3 regions of the Brachybacterium sp. AOP43-C2-M15 genome follow, and region 3 is predicted to be linked to each of the others. Evidence: riboswitches for the same ligand, from Rfam matches in the RefSeq annotation. Region 3 holds a riboswitch; each other region holds the start of a gene.
The links. A riboswitch is a leader RNA that binds a small molecule or an ion and turns the genes downstream of it on or off. The one in region 3 is predicted to bind thiamine pyrophosphate.
Positions count from the first base shown of each region.

Region 1 (5,864 bases), on a different contig from region 3:
CCTCGTCCTCGGAGGCGTCGGAGGGCTCTGTGGGGTCAGCGGTGTCGTTCACCGGGCCAGGATACGAGACCCGGGCCGGGCGCTCGTGCCGCAGCGCTCGTGCCACAGCGCTCATGCCACGGCGAGCCCGGCGAGCGCGGGCCAGAGGAGCAGGACCAGCGCGATCCCCAGCCCCCACAGGTCCGCCCGGCGGAACCGGCTGGGCTCGGCCCAGGTGCGTCCCGCGGCGGTCGCGAAGCCGCGCGAGTCCATGGCGAGCGCCTGCTGCTCCGCACCGCGCAGGGTGTCCACCAGCAGGGCGAGGGTGGCGCCGGCGAGCAGGCGCGGGGAGCGGGCGGTGCCCAGGCCGCGACGGATCCGGGTGCGCAGGATCGTCTCCCATTGACGGCCCAGGTGACCCACCCGCACCAGCGCCACCACGGAGGCGGCGACCGGGCGCGCCGGCAGCCGCAGTCGCTGCCCGAGGGCGTCCCCGAGCGGCGTCGCCTCGACGCTGCCGAGCGCGAGCACCCCCGGGGCGACGAACGCGGTGATGCGGGAGGCCTCCTTGAGCCCCACCAGCCAGGCCTCGCCGGAGAGGGAGGGCGCGTCGCCGAGCAGGGCGGTGGTCCAGGCCAGTCCCGCGGCGGAGAGCAGGATCGGCACCAGGCGCAGCAGCGCGCCGCGCGGCGTGCGCACCGCGAGCGGGGCCAGCAGCAGCGTCGGCGCCAGCGCGAGCAGTCCGCCCTGCCAGGACTCGACGGCGAAGGAGCCGATCGCGGCGAGGATCCCGATCAGGCAGCGGGTCAGCGGGTTCAGGGCGTCGGCGGGGATCCTGCGACGTGGCGGGGGAGGAGGGCCGGCGGGGTCCGGGGCCGGCAGCTCGGTGCGGTGGTCGGCGATCCCGATCAGCTCGGGATCATGGGTGGCGACGAGGACCGCGCAGCCGCGGGAGGACGCCTCGGCGAGCAGGTCGACCACCGCGCCGCGGCGGCGGGCGTCCAGGCCGACGGTGGGCTCGTCCAGGACCAGCAGCGCGGGGGACTGGGCCAGGGCCGCGGCGATCGCGAGCCGACGCTGCTCCCCGCCCGAGAGGCGGTGCGGAGGTGCGCCGCGCAGGGCCGCGAGACCGGCCCGCTCGAGCAGCTCCTCCGCGAGTCGGGGATCCTCGGCCCACGGGGAGGCGAGCATCTCCTCGCCCGCGGTCCCGGCGACGAAGGAGTGCTCGGGGTCCTGGGGGACGAACGCGATCCGAGCGGGCTCCGGCCGGGTGACGGTGCCGGTGGCCGGCTCGCCCGGGTCGAGCAGGGTGCGCAGCAGCGTCGTCTTCCCGGCGCCGCTGGGGCCGGTGAGCACGGTGAGCCGCCCGGTCCGCGCCTCGAGGTCCAGGGGCTCGCGCAGCCCGCGTCCCGGCACGGTGACGCCCTCGAGGGAGGCGAGGACCGGGGCCCCCGCCGCCCGTCCCCGCTCCGGTCCCGCCGTCGGCGGCCCCGCGCCCAGCGGCCCCGCACCCCGAGGCCCAGCCCCCAGCACCCCCGCCTGCCGCAGCAGCGTCTCCTGCTCGTGCAGGACGGTCCCCGGCGCGCCGTCGGCGAGCACCTCCGCCTGCGCGCCGAGCACCACCAGCCGGTCCATGTGGGGGATCCAGGGCTCCAGGCGGTGCTCGGCGACCACCAGGGTGGAGCCCGACCGAGCGCAGGCGGACAGCACCGCCTCGCGCACCAGCGCGGCGGTGTCGGCATCGAGCATGCTGGTGGGCTCGTCGAGCAGCAGCAGCTCGGGGTCCAGGGCGAGCGCGCCGGCCAGCGCGACTCGCTGCTGCTGGCCCCCGGAGGCGTCCAGCGGTGCGCGGGAGGGATCGATCCGCACCTGCGCCGCGTCGAGGGCCGCCTCCGCCCGGGCGCGGATCTCGGGGCGCTCCAGGCCGGCGTTCTCGGGTCCGAAGGCGGTGTCCCTCGCGATGGTCGCGGCGACCAGGGCGTGCGCGGGGTTCTGCAGCAGCAGTCCGCGCTCGCCGGGCCGCTGCGGCGGCGGGAGCAGGCCCGCGCCCTCGCCGTCCTCCTCGTCGAGCAGGCCGGCCAGGGCGCGCAGCACGGTCGACTTGCCGCTGCCGCTGGCCCCGGCGAGCAGCACCCGCTGGCCGTGCGGGATCTCGAGGTCGAGGCCCGCGATGGTCGGCTCGCGGCGCGAGAGGGGGCGCCACCGCAGGCCGTCCAGGCGCAGACCCGCGGCGGTCGGGGCGCTCGGCGGGGTGATCCTCTTCCCTCCGCTCAGACGGCCGCGGCCCGGGAGTGCTCCCGGCCGGCGGCGAGGGAGTCCACCGCCCCGGTGGCGACCAGGGCGCGGGTGGCCGCCCAGCCCAGCACGCCGCACAGCAGCACCCCGGAGAGCACGAAGAAGCCGAGCATGGCGCCGGAGAAGGCCCAGCTCATCTCCTGGTAGTAGGCGAACTTCTCCCAGCCCCATTCGAGCAGCGCGGCGAGCACGCCGCCCAGCACGGCCACCGGCAGGGTGAAGCGGCGGTAGCGGGTGAGCAGGAAGGCGAGCTCCACGCCGCCGCCCTGCATCAGCCCGGAGATCGCGGTGCCCCAGCCCCACTGGCTGCCCAGCAGCATCGAGAGCACCGCGGCGATCATCTCCGCGAGCAGGGCGGCGCCGGGCTTGCGCACGATGAGGGCGGCGAGCATCGCCGGCAGGAACCAGATCCCTGCCAGCAGCCCCTCGGCGGGCTTGAAGGCCGCGGTGAGCGGGCCGATCAGCGTGTACAGCTGGCCGTAGCCCAGGAACGCGACGCCGAAGGCCGCTCCGATCAGGACGGTCACCAGCAGGTCCACGGTGCGATAGCGGGTCATCACTTCTCCTCCCATGAGTGGAAGGGGCGTGCGCCACCGGTGGTGCCGCGCGGATATCCCGACTCCCTACGCCGGTGCGAGCCGGATCAGGTTCGAGGGTCTGCGCTCGTGTGCGCACTCTCAGCACCCGGAGGTGCTCCCCTGTCAGTGGATGACGATCGCCCAGTCTAGCGTGCCCGGACGAGGGACGGCGCCGCGCTCAGCGGCGCGCCCGGATCGCCTGGTCCACCGCCTCCGCGGTCGCCTGCGGATCCTCGGGGGAGAGGATGTAGTGCGGGGCGTCGCGGCCGATGATCTCGACCAGCGTACCGGGGCGGGTGACCAGCATCCGGTAGGGCTGCTGGGTCCCGGCGACGGTGAAGATCTTCCGGCGGCCGACGGGGGTGAGCTCCTCGGGCCGCGACGTGATCGCCTTCCCTCGCCGCCAGCCGTAGCCGCCGAGGGTCACGCCCACCGTCGAGGACGGCATCTCGCGCAGCTGCACGGTGCGGAAGTTCTCGACCGGCCACGGCCGGCGCGGCAGGAATCCGCCGAGGCTCACCGTGATCCCGTGCTCGTCGACGATGAAGCGGGTGGCCTGGCCCATCCAGGTCCACAGCGACAGGGCGAGGAAGAGCACCACCACCAGCAGCACCACCGGCGTCGAGGAGCGCTGGGCCATGAGCACGGCGAGCACCGCGCCGCACAGGAGCGTCACCCCGATGCGGGTCCAGCCGACGGAGGTGGGCCGGGTGCGGCCCACGTAGAACGGCGGGTCCGGTCTCACCAGATCGCCACCCGCTCCTCGGGGGCGCGGTACATGGCATCGCCCTCGGTCACGTCGAAGGCGGTGTGGAACTCCTCGAGGTGGCCCACCACGGAGTTGCAGCGGAACTCCATCGGGGCGTGGGGGTCCACGGCCAGGCGTCGGATCGCCTCCTGGGTGCGGTTCCGGCCCCGCCACACGGTCGCCCAGGACCAGAAGACGCGCTGCAGGCCGTCGAGGCCGTCGAGCTCGGCGGCGACCTCCTCGGCGTCCCTGCGGGACAGATACGCCTTGACCGCGATCGAGAGCCCGCCCAGGTCGCCGATGTTCTCGCCGATGGTCAGAGCCCCGTTGACGCGATGAGTGTCGTCGAGCTCGCGCGGGGACAGCTCGGAGTACTGGGCGATGAGCTGCGCCGCCCGGCCGTCGAAGGCCTCCCGGTCCTCCGGCGTCCACCAGGAGATCAGGTTGCCGTCGCCGTCGTACTTGGAGCCCTGGTCGTCGAAGCCGTGCCCCACCTCGTGGCCGATGACGGCGCCGATCCCGCCGAAGTTCACGGCGTCGTCCGCCTCGGCGTCGAAGAACGGGGGCTGCAGGATCGCGGCCGGGAAGACGATCTCGTTGCGGCCAGGGTTGTAGTAGGCGTTGACCGTCTGCGGGGTCATGTGCCACTCGGTCTCGTCGATCGGGCCGCCCACCTTCGCGTACTCGTAGGCCGCGTCGAAGCGGCGCGAGGCGCGGGCGGTGGCGACGAGGTCGCCGGGCACGATCTCCAGTCCGTCGTACTCCCGCCACTTCTCGGGGTAGCCGATCTTCGGGGTGAACCTCGCGAGCTTCGCGAGCGCCTTCTGCCGGGTGGCCGGGGTCATCCAGGGCAGCGTCTCGATGGAGTCGCGGTAGGCGTCCAGCAGGGCGTCGACCAGTTCGGTCATCCGCTCCTTGTGGGCGGCGGGGAAGTGGCGGGAGACGTACTCCCGGCCGACGGCGAAGCCGACGACGCCCTCGACGAAGGCGACGGCGCGCTTCCAGCGCTCCCGCAGCTGCTCGGCGCCGGAGAGGATCCGGCCGGAGAAGGCGAAGTCCTCCTCGACCAGGGCGGCGGGGCCGTAGGGGGCGTAGGCGGCGACCGCGTGCACGGCCAGCCAGCTGCGCAGCACGTCGAGGTCCTCGCCGGCCAGCAGCTCGGCGGCCGCGGAGACGAACTCGGGCTGGCCCACCGAGACGACCTCGAAGGCGGCGCTGGGCGCCTCGGTGCCCTCGACGAAGGCCTCCCAGGGGAAGGACGGGGCGAGCTCGCGGCGCTGGGCGGCGTCCATCGGGTTGGAGGACTTCTCACGGTCGCGCAGGCGGACCACGTCCACGTGGCAGGCGGCCAGACGGGTCTCGAAGACCATCACGGCGCCGGCGAGGTCCTCCGGGGACCCGGCGACCAGGCCCTCGCGGCCGGGCAGCTCGGCGAGGCGGGCGAGGTTCGCCAGGTGCGCCGTGTAGGCCTCGCGGATCTCGGCGTAGCGGTCCTCGCGGTAGTAGGACTCGTCGGGCAGGCCCAGCCCGCCCTGGTGGATCTTGACCTGGTAGCTCGTGGAGTCGTGGTCATCGGTCCACACGTAGGACAGCAGCGCGGAGGCCCCGGAGTCGGGGGCGGCCATGGTGCGCGTGATCGCCTCGAGATCGGCGGCGGCGGTGATGGTGCCCAGCAGGTCCTCGAGGACCCCGAGCCCCGCCCGCTCGATCGCGTCGGTGTCCATGAACATCCGGTACAGCGCGCCCACCCGGGCGTGGTCGCTGGTGGGGACCTGCTCCCCGGCGGGGTCGGCGCGCTCGACGTCGGCCGCGGCCTCCTCGACGATCTCGCGCACCTGGTCCTCCGAGAGGTCGCGCAGGGCGTGGAAGGCACCGTCGCTCGAGCGGTCCGCGGGCATCTCGTGCTCGCGCAGCCAGCGCCCGTTGACGTGTCCGAAGAGGTCGTCCTGGATCCGGACGGCGTCGTCGACCTGGTCGAGGGAGAGGCCCGAACGGCGGGCGGCGGGGGCAGTGGTCATCATCGGCTCCTGCGGTGAGGTGGGGTGGTCGAGGGCGGCGTCCGGCGGACGCGGGTCAGAGGGCGAGCAGCCCGAAGGAGGCCAGCGCGAGGGCCAGCAGCCCGAGGCCGACGGGGGCGTAGGCCCAGGGGCTGCGGGCGCGATCGGCGGGCGGGCGGCGGTGCAGCACGAGGGTCGACAGGCCGACGCCGATCGAGAGCACGATCGTGCCGATCACGAGCACGGGCGAGAGGATCACCAGGATCG
Region 1 covers NZ_JBQSWB010000004.1:194,491-200,354, reverse strand. Annotated here, with positions in the region: gene ACT3SP_RS06160 (ankyrin repeat domain-containing protein) at 1-52, opposite strand, end outside; gene ACT3SP_RS06155 (ATP-binding cassette domain-containing protein) at 112-2,151, opposite strand; gene ACT3SP_RS06150 (ECF transporter S component) at 2,250-2,831, opposite strand; TPP riboswitch at 2,878-2,984, opposite strand; gene ACT3SP_RS06145 (hypothetical protein) at 3,031-3,597, opposite strand; gene ACT3SP_RS06140 (M13 family metallopeptidase) at 3,594-5,618, opposite strand; gene ACT3SP_RS06135 (hypothetical protein) at 5,674-5,864, opposite strand, start outside.
Region 1: another riboswitch for thiamine pyrophosphate. It lies ahead of ACT3SP_RS06150 (ECF transporter S component); the one in region 3 lies ahead of thiC (phosphomethylpyrimidine synthase ThiC).

Region 2 (5,864 bases), on a different contig from region 3:
GACGGCGCCGGGTTCTCGGAGGCCGTCGCCGAGGTGCGTGCGGGCACGGTGTTCACCACCCACACCCCGGTGCCCGCCGGCATCGACCGCTTCGACGCCTCCCAGCTGCGCAGCTACCTCGACGCCGACGGCAGCGGGCTCTCGCGTCTGATCCCCTCGCTGCCGGTGGAGGCCGCGCTCGCACTCGGCATCGAGGAGGGCGGGGACGTGTTCAACATGGCCCAGCTCGGCTTCCGCATCGCCCAGCGCTCCAACGGGGTCGCGAGGCTCCACGGCGCCGTCTCCCGCGCCATGTTCCAGGACCTCTACCCCGGCTTCGAGGTGCCCGAGGTGCCGATCGGCTCGGTCACCAACGGCGTGCACCGTCGGACCTGGACCTCCGCGCACATGGACGACCTGTTCAAGAAGGCCCTCGGGGACGTGGACGTCTCGTCCCTGAGCGACTGGAGCGCACTGGCGACCCTCACCGACCACGAGCTCACCGAGACCCGCGATGCGCTGCGCGCGGACCTGGTCGACATGGCGCGCGAGCACGTCAAGGAGTCCTGGCTGCGCCGCGGTGCCGACGAGGCCGAGCTGGCCTGGACCGACCACATCCTCGACCCCCGCGCGCTGACCATCGGCTTCGCCCGCCGGGTCTCGACCTACAAGCGCCTGACGCTGATGCTCTCGGACCCCGAGCGGCTGAAGAGGATCCTGCTCGACGAGGACCGGCCGGTCCAGATCGTGGTGGCCGGCAAGTCCCATCCGGCCGATCGGCCCGGCAAGGAGTTCCTCCAGCAGCTGGTGCAGTTCGCCGACGACCACGGGGTGCGCCACCGCATCGCCTTCCTGCCCGACTACGACATCCGCATGGCCTCGGTGCTCATCGCGGGCTCCGACGTGTGGCTGAACAACCCGATCCGCCCGGAGGAGGCCTCGGGCACCTCCGGCATGAAGGCCGTCCTCAACGGCGGGCTCACCTTCTCCGTCTCCGACGGCTGGTGGGACGAGATGAAGGATGACTCGGCGGGGTGGACCATCCCCACCGCGGAGGTCGCCGACCAGGCGCAGCGCGACGCGATCGAGGCCGAGGCGCTCTACGAGATCCTCGAGCAGTCGATCGTCCCGCTGTTCTACGAGCGCGACGCCCGCGGCATGCAGCGCGGCTGGATGACGAAGGTCCGCTCCTCGCTGGTGAAGGTGGCCCCGCAGATCACCGCCGCCCGCATGGTCCGGGACTACGTCACCGACCTGTACCTCCCGGCGTCCCGCGCCGCCTCGGCCTTCGTCGCGGATCCCGCGCTGGCCGGCGAGTTCACCGCCTGGAAGGCGGGGGTGCAGGACGCCTGGTCCGGCGTCTCGGTCGCCGGGGTGCATCTCGAGGGCGTCGCCGACGGCTCCGTCCCCACCGGCGCCGAGATCACCCTGGTCGCCGACGTCGAGCTGGGCGGTCTGGGCGACGCGGACGTGCTCGTCGAGGCGGTCCTGGGAGAGATCGGCACCGGGGAGGAGATCATCGATCCTCAGCTGATCCCGCTGCAGCGGGGGGAGGACGGTCGCTGGACCGCCCGCTTCGCCCTCACCGCACCCGGCGAGAAGGGGTGCACCGTGCGGATCACCCCGCAGCATCCGGTGCTGGCCTCCCGCGCCGAGCTCGGGCTGGTCACCACCGCCTGAGAGGTGCCGGCCGGGACGACTGCCGGTCGCGGCCGCCGGCACGCTGCCCGACGTGCAGCAGATGACCACCGCCGCCCTCGCCCGGACTCGCGCCGCGATGGGCTGATGCCCGGGACCGGGCTGATCCCCGGGACTGGTACGTTGATCCGCGGACACGGGGTGCGCCCGCCGGCGCTGAGAACACACCCGTGGAACCTGATCTAGTTCGTACTGGCGAAGGGATGTCCCCATGACACCGACGTATCCTGCCCGAGTTCCCCGCGTGCTCTCGATCGCGGGCACCGACCCCTCCGGGGGCGCCGGCACCGCCGCGGACCTGAAGTCCATCGCCGCGGCGGGCGGCTACGGCATGAGCGCGGTCACCGCGCTGGTGGCCCAGAACACCCGTGGGGTCCGGGAGATCCACGTCCCGCCCGCGTCCTTCCTCACCGAGCAGCTCCGGGCCGTCGGCGAGGACGTGCGCATCGATGCCGTCAAGACGGGCATGCTGGCCACCGCGGAGATCATCCGCACCGTCGCGGCCTGGCTCGACGGGACCCCGCCACCGCTCCTGGTCGTCGACCCGGTGATGGTCGCGACCAGCGGGGACAGCCTGCTGGAGCCCGAGGCCGAGGAGGCGATGATCGACTTCTGCCGCCGCGCGGACGTCGTCACCCCCAACATTGAGGAGCTCGCCCGGCTGACCGGCCGCGAGCCCGCCGCCGACGAGCAGGAGGCTCTCGCCCAGGCGAGCCGATGGTCCGCGGAGACCGGGGTCGCCGTCGTGGTCAAGACGGGCCACCTCCGCTCCCGCCGGGTCACCAACAGCTGGGTGCGTCCCGACGGGACCGTGCACCCCGTCCGCTCGACCCGGCTCGAGGCGACCAGCACCCACGGCACGGGCTGCTCCCTCTCCTCGGCGCTCGCGACCCGGCTGGCGGCCGGGGACGGACCGGAGGAGGCGCTGGCCTGGTCGACCCGATGGCTCCACGAGGCGATCGCCCACGGCGAGGCGCTGCGGGTGGGGACCGGCCACGGACCGGTCGACCATTTCCACCGCGCGCGCCGTCTGCAGAGCGCCGGGGAGTCCACGCCGTGGCTGGTCCCGGCCCACCTGCCCGCGGTTCTCGGCACCGTGCAGGACGTCCCCGCGGCGCCGGGGCGCGAGGCCCCGGGGACGGAGCCGGTCCGCTCCGCCGTCCCGCCCGCCGGGCCCTGGACCGCCGCGCTGTGGGCGGCGGGGGAGGACACCGCCCGCGCGATCGCCGGCTCCGAGTTCGTGCGGGCCCTGGTCGACGGCAGCCTGGACGAGCTGGAGTTCGCCTTCTACCTCGACCAGGACGCCCACTACCTGCGCCGGTACTCGCGCTCGCTCGCCGCGCTGGCCGCCAGGTCGAGCGACCCCGCGGCCCAGGAGCTCTGGTCCCGCGGGGCCACGGACTGCCTGACCGTCGAGTCGGAGCTGCACCGCAGCCGTCTCGGGGACGGGGACGAGGCCGGGGCAGGGACCGAGCCCTCCCCGGTGACGAGCGCCTACACCGACTTCCTGCTGGCCGCGGCGCTCGGGGAGGACCTCGCCGTCGGCGCGGCCGCGGTGCTTCCCTGCTACTGGCTCTACGCGCAGGCGGGAGCCGCGCTGCCCGCCGTCCCACCGGACCACCCCTACGCCGACTGGCTCGACACCTACCGCGATCCCGGCTTCGTCACCGCCACGCAGGAGGCGCTCGCGCAGGTCGAGCGCGAGCTCGAGGCCGCCTCGCCGCGGGTGCGCGCCGCGGCGCTGCGCGCCTATCTGCTGGCCTGCCGCCACGAGCTCGAGTTCTTCGACCAGGCGCTGCGGCTCGGCGCCGCGGCACCGGCGCGCCACCCGGACAGGGCGGAGGCACGATGAGCCTGGACCTGCGCTGCTACCTGGTGACCTCGGGCACCGGACGCCGCACGGTCGAGGCCGCCGCCGCGGCCGCCGCCGGCGGGGCCGGCATGATCCAGGTGCGGGCCAAGGACGCCTCGACCCCGGAGCTGCTGGAGCTCGCCTGCGCCGTCGCGGACGCCGTCCATGCGGCCCGGCCCGCGACCCGCGTGGTGGTGGACGACCGCGTCGACGTGGCCTGGGCCGCCCGCCGCCGCGGGGTGGAGGTCCACGGCGTGCACCTGGGCCAGGAGGACCTCCCGGTCCCCGATGCCCGCGCCCTGCTGGGCGACGACGCGATCATCGGCATGACCACCGGCACGCTCGCCACCGTCCGCGCGGCGGAGCGCCTCCACGACCTGCTCGACTACATCGGGGCGGGCCCTTTCCGCCCCACCCCGACCAAGGACTCCGGCCGCGAGCCGCTGGGCCTCGAGGGCAGCGCGCGCCTGGTCGACGAGACACGCCTGCCGGTGGTGGCGATCGGCGGCCTCACCGCGGCGGACGCCCCGGCGCTCGCGACCACCGGGGTCGCCGGCATGGCGGTGGTGCGGGCGATCATGGACGCCGAGCGCCCGGAGGCCGTGGCGCGGCAGATCGTCGCCGCGTTCAGCGATCGGCGGGCCGCGCCCGGATCATCCCCTCCTGGGTGACGGTCGCGACCAGGTCGCCGCCGCGGTCGAAGACCTGACCGTGCGTGACGCCCCGCCCGCCGGAGGCCGAGGGGGAGCGCTGCACGTACAGCAGCCACTCGTCCGCGCGCACGTGCTTGTGCCACCAGATCGCATGGTCGATGGTCGCCATCTTCAGCCCCGGCGTCATCCAGCTCAGTCCCTGCCGGCGCAGGATCGGCTCGAAGGGGGTGTAGTCGCTCGCGAAGGCGAGGATCGCGTCGTGCAGCAGCGGCTCCGCGCCGACGGGGGCCAGGGTGCGCATCCACACCATCTGCGTGTCCGCGGTGTCGGAGGCGGGGTCGGGGCGCAGGTAGATCGGATCGGTGACGTGGCGGATGTCGATCGGGCGCTGGGTGGACCAGTAGTGCGCGATCGGATGGTCGATGCCCGTGAGCACCTCGGCCGTGGTGGGCAGACCTTCGGGGGCCGGGGCCTCGGGGGCGCTCTCGGAGTGCTCGAGTCCGTCCTGCACCTCCTGGAAGGAGGCGGTCATCGCCAGGATGGTGCGCTCCTCCTCGTCGGCCTCGACCCCCGGCTGGGTGGCCAGCACGCGCCGGACCGAGAACGAGCCGCCGTCCCGCAGGGAGTCCACCTGGAAGCGGATCGGGTGCGCGGGGTCCCCGGGAGCGAGGAAGTAGGAGTACATCGAATGGATGCGGCGCTCGGGGGAGACGGTGCGCCCCACCGCCATCACGGCCTGGCCCATCACCTGGCCGCCGAAGACGTGCCCGCCGGGCTGCGGGGAGGACTCGCCCTGGTAGGCGGCGACGGTGGCGGGCGTGGAGAACTCGCCGAAGGGAGCGGTCTCGGTCAGATCCAGCAGATCCACGAGGCCGGCGGCGATCTCCGACGGGTCGGTGCGCGGGAAGGTCATGGAGACGATCGTACTGGTCATGGGGCCTACGATGAGAGCCATGAACTCTTCCGCCCCGCAGCCGATCGACATCACCGTCCCGGTGAGGTGGACCGACCTGGACGCCTACGGCCATGTGAACAACGCGGCGGTGGTGCGCCTGCTCGAGGAGGCGCGCATCGCCGCCTTCTGGCAGCCGCCCGCCGAGCAGGTCGCGCTCGGAGCACCGCAGCCGCCCGCGGCGCTGCCCGTCAGCGGTGCCGGCGCCGCGCTGAGCACCGTCATCGCCTCGCAGCGGATCGAGTACGCCCGGCCGCTCGGGCACCGGCGGGACGGCGTGGTGGTCCGGCTGTGGCTGTCCCGGATCGGCGGGGCGAGCCTGAGCGTCGACTACCTGGTGCTCACCCGCGACGATCCCGAGGGCGCCGCGCCGTACGCGCGTGCGCGCACCGTGGTGGTGCTGGTCGACGCGGACTCCGGCGCACCCGTGCGCCTCGAGGCGCGGACCAGGGAGGAGCTCGAGCCGTTCGCGGGAGAGCCGCTGCGCTTCCGCGACTGAGGGCACCGGGGGAGCGACGCCCCGGCAGCGCGGTGCCCGGTTCAGCTCAGCCGGTCCGGCACCTCCGCCCCGGCGGCCGGGGCCTCCCCGCCGTCGGCCGTGTTCACCAAAGAGCTCGCGGCCCGCTCGAAATAGTCCCACAGCGTCTGCTCGTGCAGGGGCGGCAGCTCCAGGGAGTCGACCGCCGCGCGCATGTGGCGCAGCCACGCGTCCCGGGCCGAGGGGGAGACC
Region 2 covers NZ_JBQSWB010000004.1:222,369-228,232, reverse strand. Annotated here, with positions in the region: gene glgP (alpha-glucan family phosphorylase) at 1-1,659, shown strand, start outside; TPP riboswitch at 1,805-1,898, shown strand; gene ACT3SP_RS06270 (bifunctional hydroxymethylpyrimidine kinase/phosphomethylpyrimidine kinase) at 1,889-3,529, shown strand; gene ACT3SP_RS06265 (thiamine phosphate synthase) at 3,526-4,200, shown strand; gene ACT3SP_RS06260 (acyl-CoA thioesterase) at 4,157-5,095, opposite strand; gene ACT3SP_RS06255 (acyl-CoA thioesterase) at 5,136-5,633, shown strand; gene ACT3SP_RS06250 (globin) at 5,675-5,864, opposite strand, start outside.
Region 2: another riboswitch for thiamine pyrophosphate. It lies ahead of ACT3SP_RS06270 (bifunctional hydroxymethylpyrimidine kinase/phosphomethylpyrimidine kinase); the one in region 3 lies ahead of thiC (phosphomethylpyrimidine synthase ThiC).

Region 3 (5,864 bases):
CGCGAGTCGTCCGGGAGCACCTGCTCGAGCAGGTCGATCGTGGCGACAGAGTCCGCCCAGAGCACGAGCTCCTGCTCGGGATGCGCCGCGAGGTGAGCGACCAGGCGGCGCAGCAGGGCCGGGTCGGTGCAGGCGTTGGCGAGCTGCACGGTGGGGATGTCGGCACGCAGGGCGACATCGGCCTGCCAGCCGGTCGCGACGGTGATCCCGGTGCATCCGGCCGCGAGCTGGCGGCGCCACAGCACCGGCGCCATGGTGGTCTTCCCGTGCGGCATCAGCTCGAGGCCGCGCTCCTGCGTCCACGCCTCCATCACCTGCAGGTTGTGGTCGATCGCCGCGTCGTCGAGCACGAGCAGCGGGGTGGAGAGGTCCCGCAGCCCCAGCCCCAGATCGGTGACCGGGCGTCCGATCGCGGAGGCGGGGAAGGACTTGTCGGTGGCCTGGACGGTGCGCGGAGCGGGAGGGGACATCGGGACCTCACGGGGCGTGACGACGGTGTGCGGGACTGCGGTCGACTCTACGCAGGAGCACGGCCGACGGCGAGGACGCGGCGGAGACGCGGCTCATCGGCGCGCACGGGTGGTCTCCCGATAGCGGCTGGGCCGCATCCCGTACTCCCGGGTGAACGCGGCGCTGAGCGCGAAGGAGCTCGAGTAGCCCACCTGCCGGGCGATCGAGTCGAGGGTGTCGTCACTCAGCTCGAGACGATCCGCCGCCTGGCACAGTCGCCATCCGGAGAGATAGGAGATCGGCGGCTCGCCCATCACCTCCGCGAAGCGGCGGGCGAAGGCGGCCCGGGAGACCCCGGCCCGGCGGGCCAGGGAGGCGACGGTCCACTCCTGTGCGGGATCGGCGTGCAGGGCACCCAGCGCAGGGCCGACGACCGGATCACCGGCGGCGCCGTACCAGGCGGGGGCGGAGACCTCCGCCAGGGCGAACCAGTCCCGCAGCGCCCCGATCAGCACGAGGTCCAGCAGCCTGTCGAGAACCGCCTGCTGACCGGGCTCGTCGTTGCCGAGCTCGCTCTCGAGGAGATCCAGGGCGGTCGACCGTTGCTCCTCGCGCGGGACGACGACGGCGTTCGGCAGGGCGCTCAGCAGCCGCTCGGCGATCCGGCCGGAGGTCGGGAGCGTCCCGGTCAGCAGCACGCTCTCCGCCGCGAGCCGCTCGCGGCGGACCCGGGCGTCCAGGCCCACGCGCTCGTTCGCGAGCACGGCGCCCTCCGCGTCGAGGCAGGAGCCCTCGGCCGTCACGACGCAGGTGGGCTCCGCCGCGCCGTCGAGGTCACTGCTCAGGAGGATCGGCCCGCGGCCGGTGAGGATCGCCAGGTCCCGTGCTCCCAGGGGCTCGGCGTCCCGTCCCTGCTGGTGGAGCCAGCCGCTCCCGCGGAGCAGGGTGGCGACGGTGATCGAGGATCCGGTCTCGACCCGGACGCTCCAGTGCTCGGTGAGCAGGCTGCGGTCGATCAGGGCGCCCGAGGAGCGGAGGTTGCCGAGCACTTCGGTGAGGATCTCCATCCCTCCAGCGTAGACGCTGGCATATGGATCTCAGCGTTCAGAGCATTCTCCGTCTCTCTCGGGGTGCGGTGGACTGGGTCATGACCGACGGAGCGACACTGCGCTCCGCACCGACCGCCCCACCTGGAGGTCCCTCGTGACCGTCGACCATCCCCCGCTCCCGGGCTCCGCCCTGTGGGTGCTCGCCCACCCGCGACAGCAGTCGCTGAGCGGCCACCTGTTCCGCGCCGGCACCCGGGCCCTGTCCCAGGGCCACGACGTGATGACCTCGGACCTGTACGCCCAGGGATTCGATCCCGTGCTCGGCGACCGCGACCTCGGAGAGCCCGCCGACCGACCGGGCAATCTGGCCGCGCTCGCCGGTGAGGCCTACACCCGGGGGCTGACCGCGACGGACGTCCGGGCCGAGCAGGAGAAGCTCGCGAAGGCCGAGCTGCTCGTGCTCCAGTTCCCCCTGTGGTGGTACGGCCCCCCGGCGATCCTCAAAGGCTGGCTCGATCGCGTGCTGACCGACAGCTTCGCCTACGACAGCGAGCTCGACCCCGAGCTCGGGATGCCGCGGCGGTACGGGGACGGCGGTCTCACCCGACGTCGGGCGCTCATCGTGGTCACCGCCGGGGACGACGAGCGCACGATCGGGCCGCGCGGGGTCAGCGGCGACCTGGATTCGCTGCTGTTCCCCCTGACCCACGGCGCCCTCTGGTACGTCGGCATCGACGTGCTGGACCTGCACGTCGTCCACGACGCCGACGGACTGGACGAAGTGGACGGCGAGCGCGAGACCCGGCGCCTGGTGGACCGATTGGCCGGGATCGACAGCGAGCCGAGCCGCCCCTATCGACGCCTGCGCGACGGGGACTACCCCGCGGAGCTGCGCGCCCTGGATCCGCGGATCGCCACCGGTCGCACGGATCTCGGCATCCATCGCCGCGACGCCGGGGTCGACCTCGGCGCCGTGGTCTGAGTGAGCCGTGGTCTGAGCGATCCGTGGTCCGAGCGATCCGTGGTCCGAGCGATCCGCCGCGTCCCGGCCAGGGGTCCTCTCCCCGTGACCGGCCGGGCATCTGCTACCGTCGTCGCCGATCCCTCGGGTGCCCGTCGCAGCGGGCTGAGATCGAACTGTCGCGGTTCGAGCACCGACCGAACCTGCCCCGGGTCATGCCGGCGAAGGAAGAAGGAGAGCGAGACGATGTCCGCACGCCCTGAGAACTACCCCACCCACAGCCTCGGCCACCTCGAGGACCCCGCCCACGGCATCCGGGTGCCCGTCACCCGGATCGCCCAGGACGATTCCCCCGCCGGTGTGCCGAACCCGCCGCTGGAGGTGTACCGCACCGCCGGGCCCGGCTGCGAGCCCGAGGTGGGCCTGGCCCCGATGCGCTCCGCATGGATCGACGGCCGAGAGGACGTCGAGACCTACAGCGGCCGCGGCCGCACCCTCGTCGACGACGGACGCAGCGCCGTGCGCCGCGGCGAGGCGAGCGCGGAGTGGCGCGGCGCGAGCCGACCCCCGCTGCGCTCCCTCCCGGGGCGCCGCGTCACCCAGATGCACTACGCCCGTCGCGGCGAGATCACCCCGGAGATGCGCTACGTGGCGCTGCGGGAGGACTGCGACGTGGAGCTGGTGCGCAGCGAGGTGGCGGCCGGCCGCGCGATCATCCCCGCGAACGTGAACCATCCCGAGGCGGAACCGATGATCATCGGCCGCGCCTTCCTGGTGAAGGTCAACGCCAACATCGGCAACTCGGCGGTGACCTCCTCGATCGCCGAGGAGGTCTCCAAGCTCGAATGGGCCACTCGCTGGGGCGCGGACACCGTCATGGACCTGTCCACCGGGGACGACATCCACACCACCCGCGAGTGGATCCTGCGCAACTCCCCGGTGCCGATCGGGACCGTCCCGATCTACCAGGCCCTCGAGAAGGTCGACGGGGATGCGAACGCGCTGACCTGGGAGATCTTCCGCGACACGGTGATCGAGCAGTGCGAGCAGGGCGTGGACTACATGACGATCCACGCCGGGGTCCTGCTGCGCTACGTGCCGCTGACCGCGAACCGGGTCACCGGGATCGTCTCCCGCGGCGGCTCGATCCTGGCGGGCTGGTGCCTGGCCCACCACCGGGAGAACTTCCTGTACGAGCACTACGACGAGCTGTGCGAGATCTTCGCCCGCTACGACGTGTCCTTCTCGCTGGGCGACGGGCTGCGCCCGGGGTGCCTGGCGGACGCGAACGACGCCGCCCAGTTCGCCGAGCTCGACACCCTCGCGGAGCTGACCCGCCGCGCCTGGGAGCACGACGTGCAGGTGATGGTCGAGGGCCCCGGGCACGTGCCGCTGCACCTGGTGCGCGAGAACGTGGAGCGCCAGCAGGAGCTGTGCGACGGCGCGCCCTTCTACACGCTCGGCCCCCTGGTCACGGACATCGCCCCTGCCTACGACCACATCACCTCCGCGATCGGCGCCACCGAGATCGCGCGCCACGGCACCGCGATGCTCTGCTACGTCACCCCGAAGGAGCACCTGGGGCTGCCGGACCGCGACGACGTGAAGACGGGCGTGATCACCTACAAGATCGCCGCCCACGCGGCCGACGTCGCCAAGGGTCATCCGGGCGCCTCCGCCCGGGACGATGCCCTGTCGAAGGCGCGCTTCGAGTTCCGGTGGCGGGACCAGTTCGGGCTGTCCCTGGACCCGCAGCTGGCCGAGGAGTACCACGACGAGACCCTGCCGGCGGAGCCCGCGAAGACGGCGCACTTCTGCTCCATGTGCGGTCCGAAGTTCTGCTCGATGCGGATCTCGCAGGACATCCGCGACACCTACGGCGACGCCTCCGCCCAGGAGCGGATCGCCCGGGAGGGCATGGCCGCGAAATCCCGGGAGTTCCGCGAGCAGGGCGGCACGGTGTACCTGCCGACGCCGACGGTGGCGGGCGGCACCATGGGCAGCGCCGGGGGCGGCACCGCGGGCAGCGCGGAGGACAGAGCCGTCGGCGCGGCCGCCGGCTCGACGGGCGGCGCCGCGGACTCCTCAGGTCGCTGAGCGCCCCAGCTTCTCGACCAGCGCCGTGATCCGGCGCGCGCGGGTGGCCTCGTTCGGAGCGCTGAGGACCGGGTGCAGCGCGGAGTACCGCGCGGTGTCGGCGAGCCGGGCGAAGGCCACCTCCGCGGGAGGCGCCGCGGCGAGGGCGCGGACCAGGTCCTCGGGCGCCTCGGCCGTCGCCGGGCCGGGGTAGGCGCGCTCCCAGCGGCCGTCGGCCCGCGCGAGGTCCACCTCGGCGAGACCGCGCTCGCGCATCCTCCCGTCGGCGACCAGGCGGGCGACGATCTCGACGTTGCGCTGCGACCAGATCGAACGGGGCCGGCGCGGCGTGAAGCGCTGCCGGAAGGCGTGCTCGTCATGGCCGCGGCGCTGGCCGTCGATCCAGCCGCTGCACAGCGCCTCCTCGAGGGCCTCCTGATAGGTGAGCGCGGTCGGGGCGTCCTTCCCCTTCTTCGCCATCAGGAGCCACACCCCGTCGGAGCTGTCCTCGTGCTCCTCGAGCCAGGCGCGCCAGGCGGGCGGGTCGGGGATCACCAGGGGCGGTGGAAGCTCGGCGGCGCTCATGCTCGCCAGTCTGCCCGGAGGTGCGGACAGGGGCTGTCCGCGGAGGTCGTCGATGCCGGTCAGGCCCGGACCGGCTCCGTCACGATCTGGCCGTTGTCGAAGTACTCCAGCATCTCGGCCCGCAGCAGCGGGACCTGGACGGGCATGCCGCCGCTGCGGATGGACTCCGCACCGCAGACTCCGGTCGCCACGGCTTCGCGCGCCGCGACCACGGACACGTCGGTCGCACCGCCCTCCCGCGCGAAGCGCAGGAACTCCGCGACCAGTGCCGGGTCCGCACCGCCGTGCCCGCCCTCGGCCCGGGCGACCACCTCGACCGCGTCGGGCCGGCCGGGCCCGGAGCGGCGCGACTCCCAGATGTGGATCTGCGATCCGGCGCCGTCGCCCATGTTCTCGATCCGGCCGGCGTCCCCGATCACCGTGTAGTTGCGCCAGTAGTCCGGCGTGAAGTGGCACTGCTCGTAGGAGGCCAGCACGCCGTTGTCGAGCGTCATGTTCAGCATCGAGATGTCCTCGACGTCGACGACGGGGTTGAGCTCCTTCTGCGCCGTGGGCGGCCAGATGTCCGCGTCGTACCAGTCGCCCATGCGGCGGTCGGAGTTGTCCCGGCGATCCGTGACGTCCCCGTACACCGCGAGGTCCCCGATGCCGGAGACCCGGCGCGTGTACCCGCCGGCGAGCCAGTGGATGACGTCGATGTCGTGCGCGCCCTTCTGCAGCAGCAGGCTGGTCGACTTCGAGCG
Region 3 covers NZ_JBQSWB010000007.1:228,559-234,422, reverse strand. Annotated here, with positions in the region: gene ACT3SP_RS09915 (hypothetical protein) at 1-470, opposite strand, end outside; gene ACT3SP_RS09910 (cupin domain-containing protein) at 564-1,517, opposite strand; gene ACT3SP_RS09905 (NAD(P)H-dependent oxidoreductase) at 1,654-2,481, shown strand; TPP riboswitch at 2,597-2,707, shown strand; gene thiC (phosphomethylpyrimidine synthase ThiC) at 2,707-4,557, shown strand; gene ACT3SP_RS09895 (YdeI/OmpD-associated family protein) at 4,546-5,121, opposite strand; gene ACT3SP_RS09890 (Gfo/Idh/MocA family protein) at 5,181-5,864, opposite strand, start outside.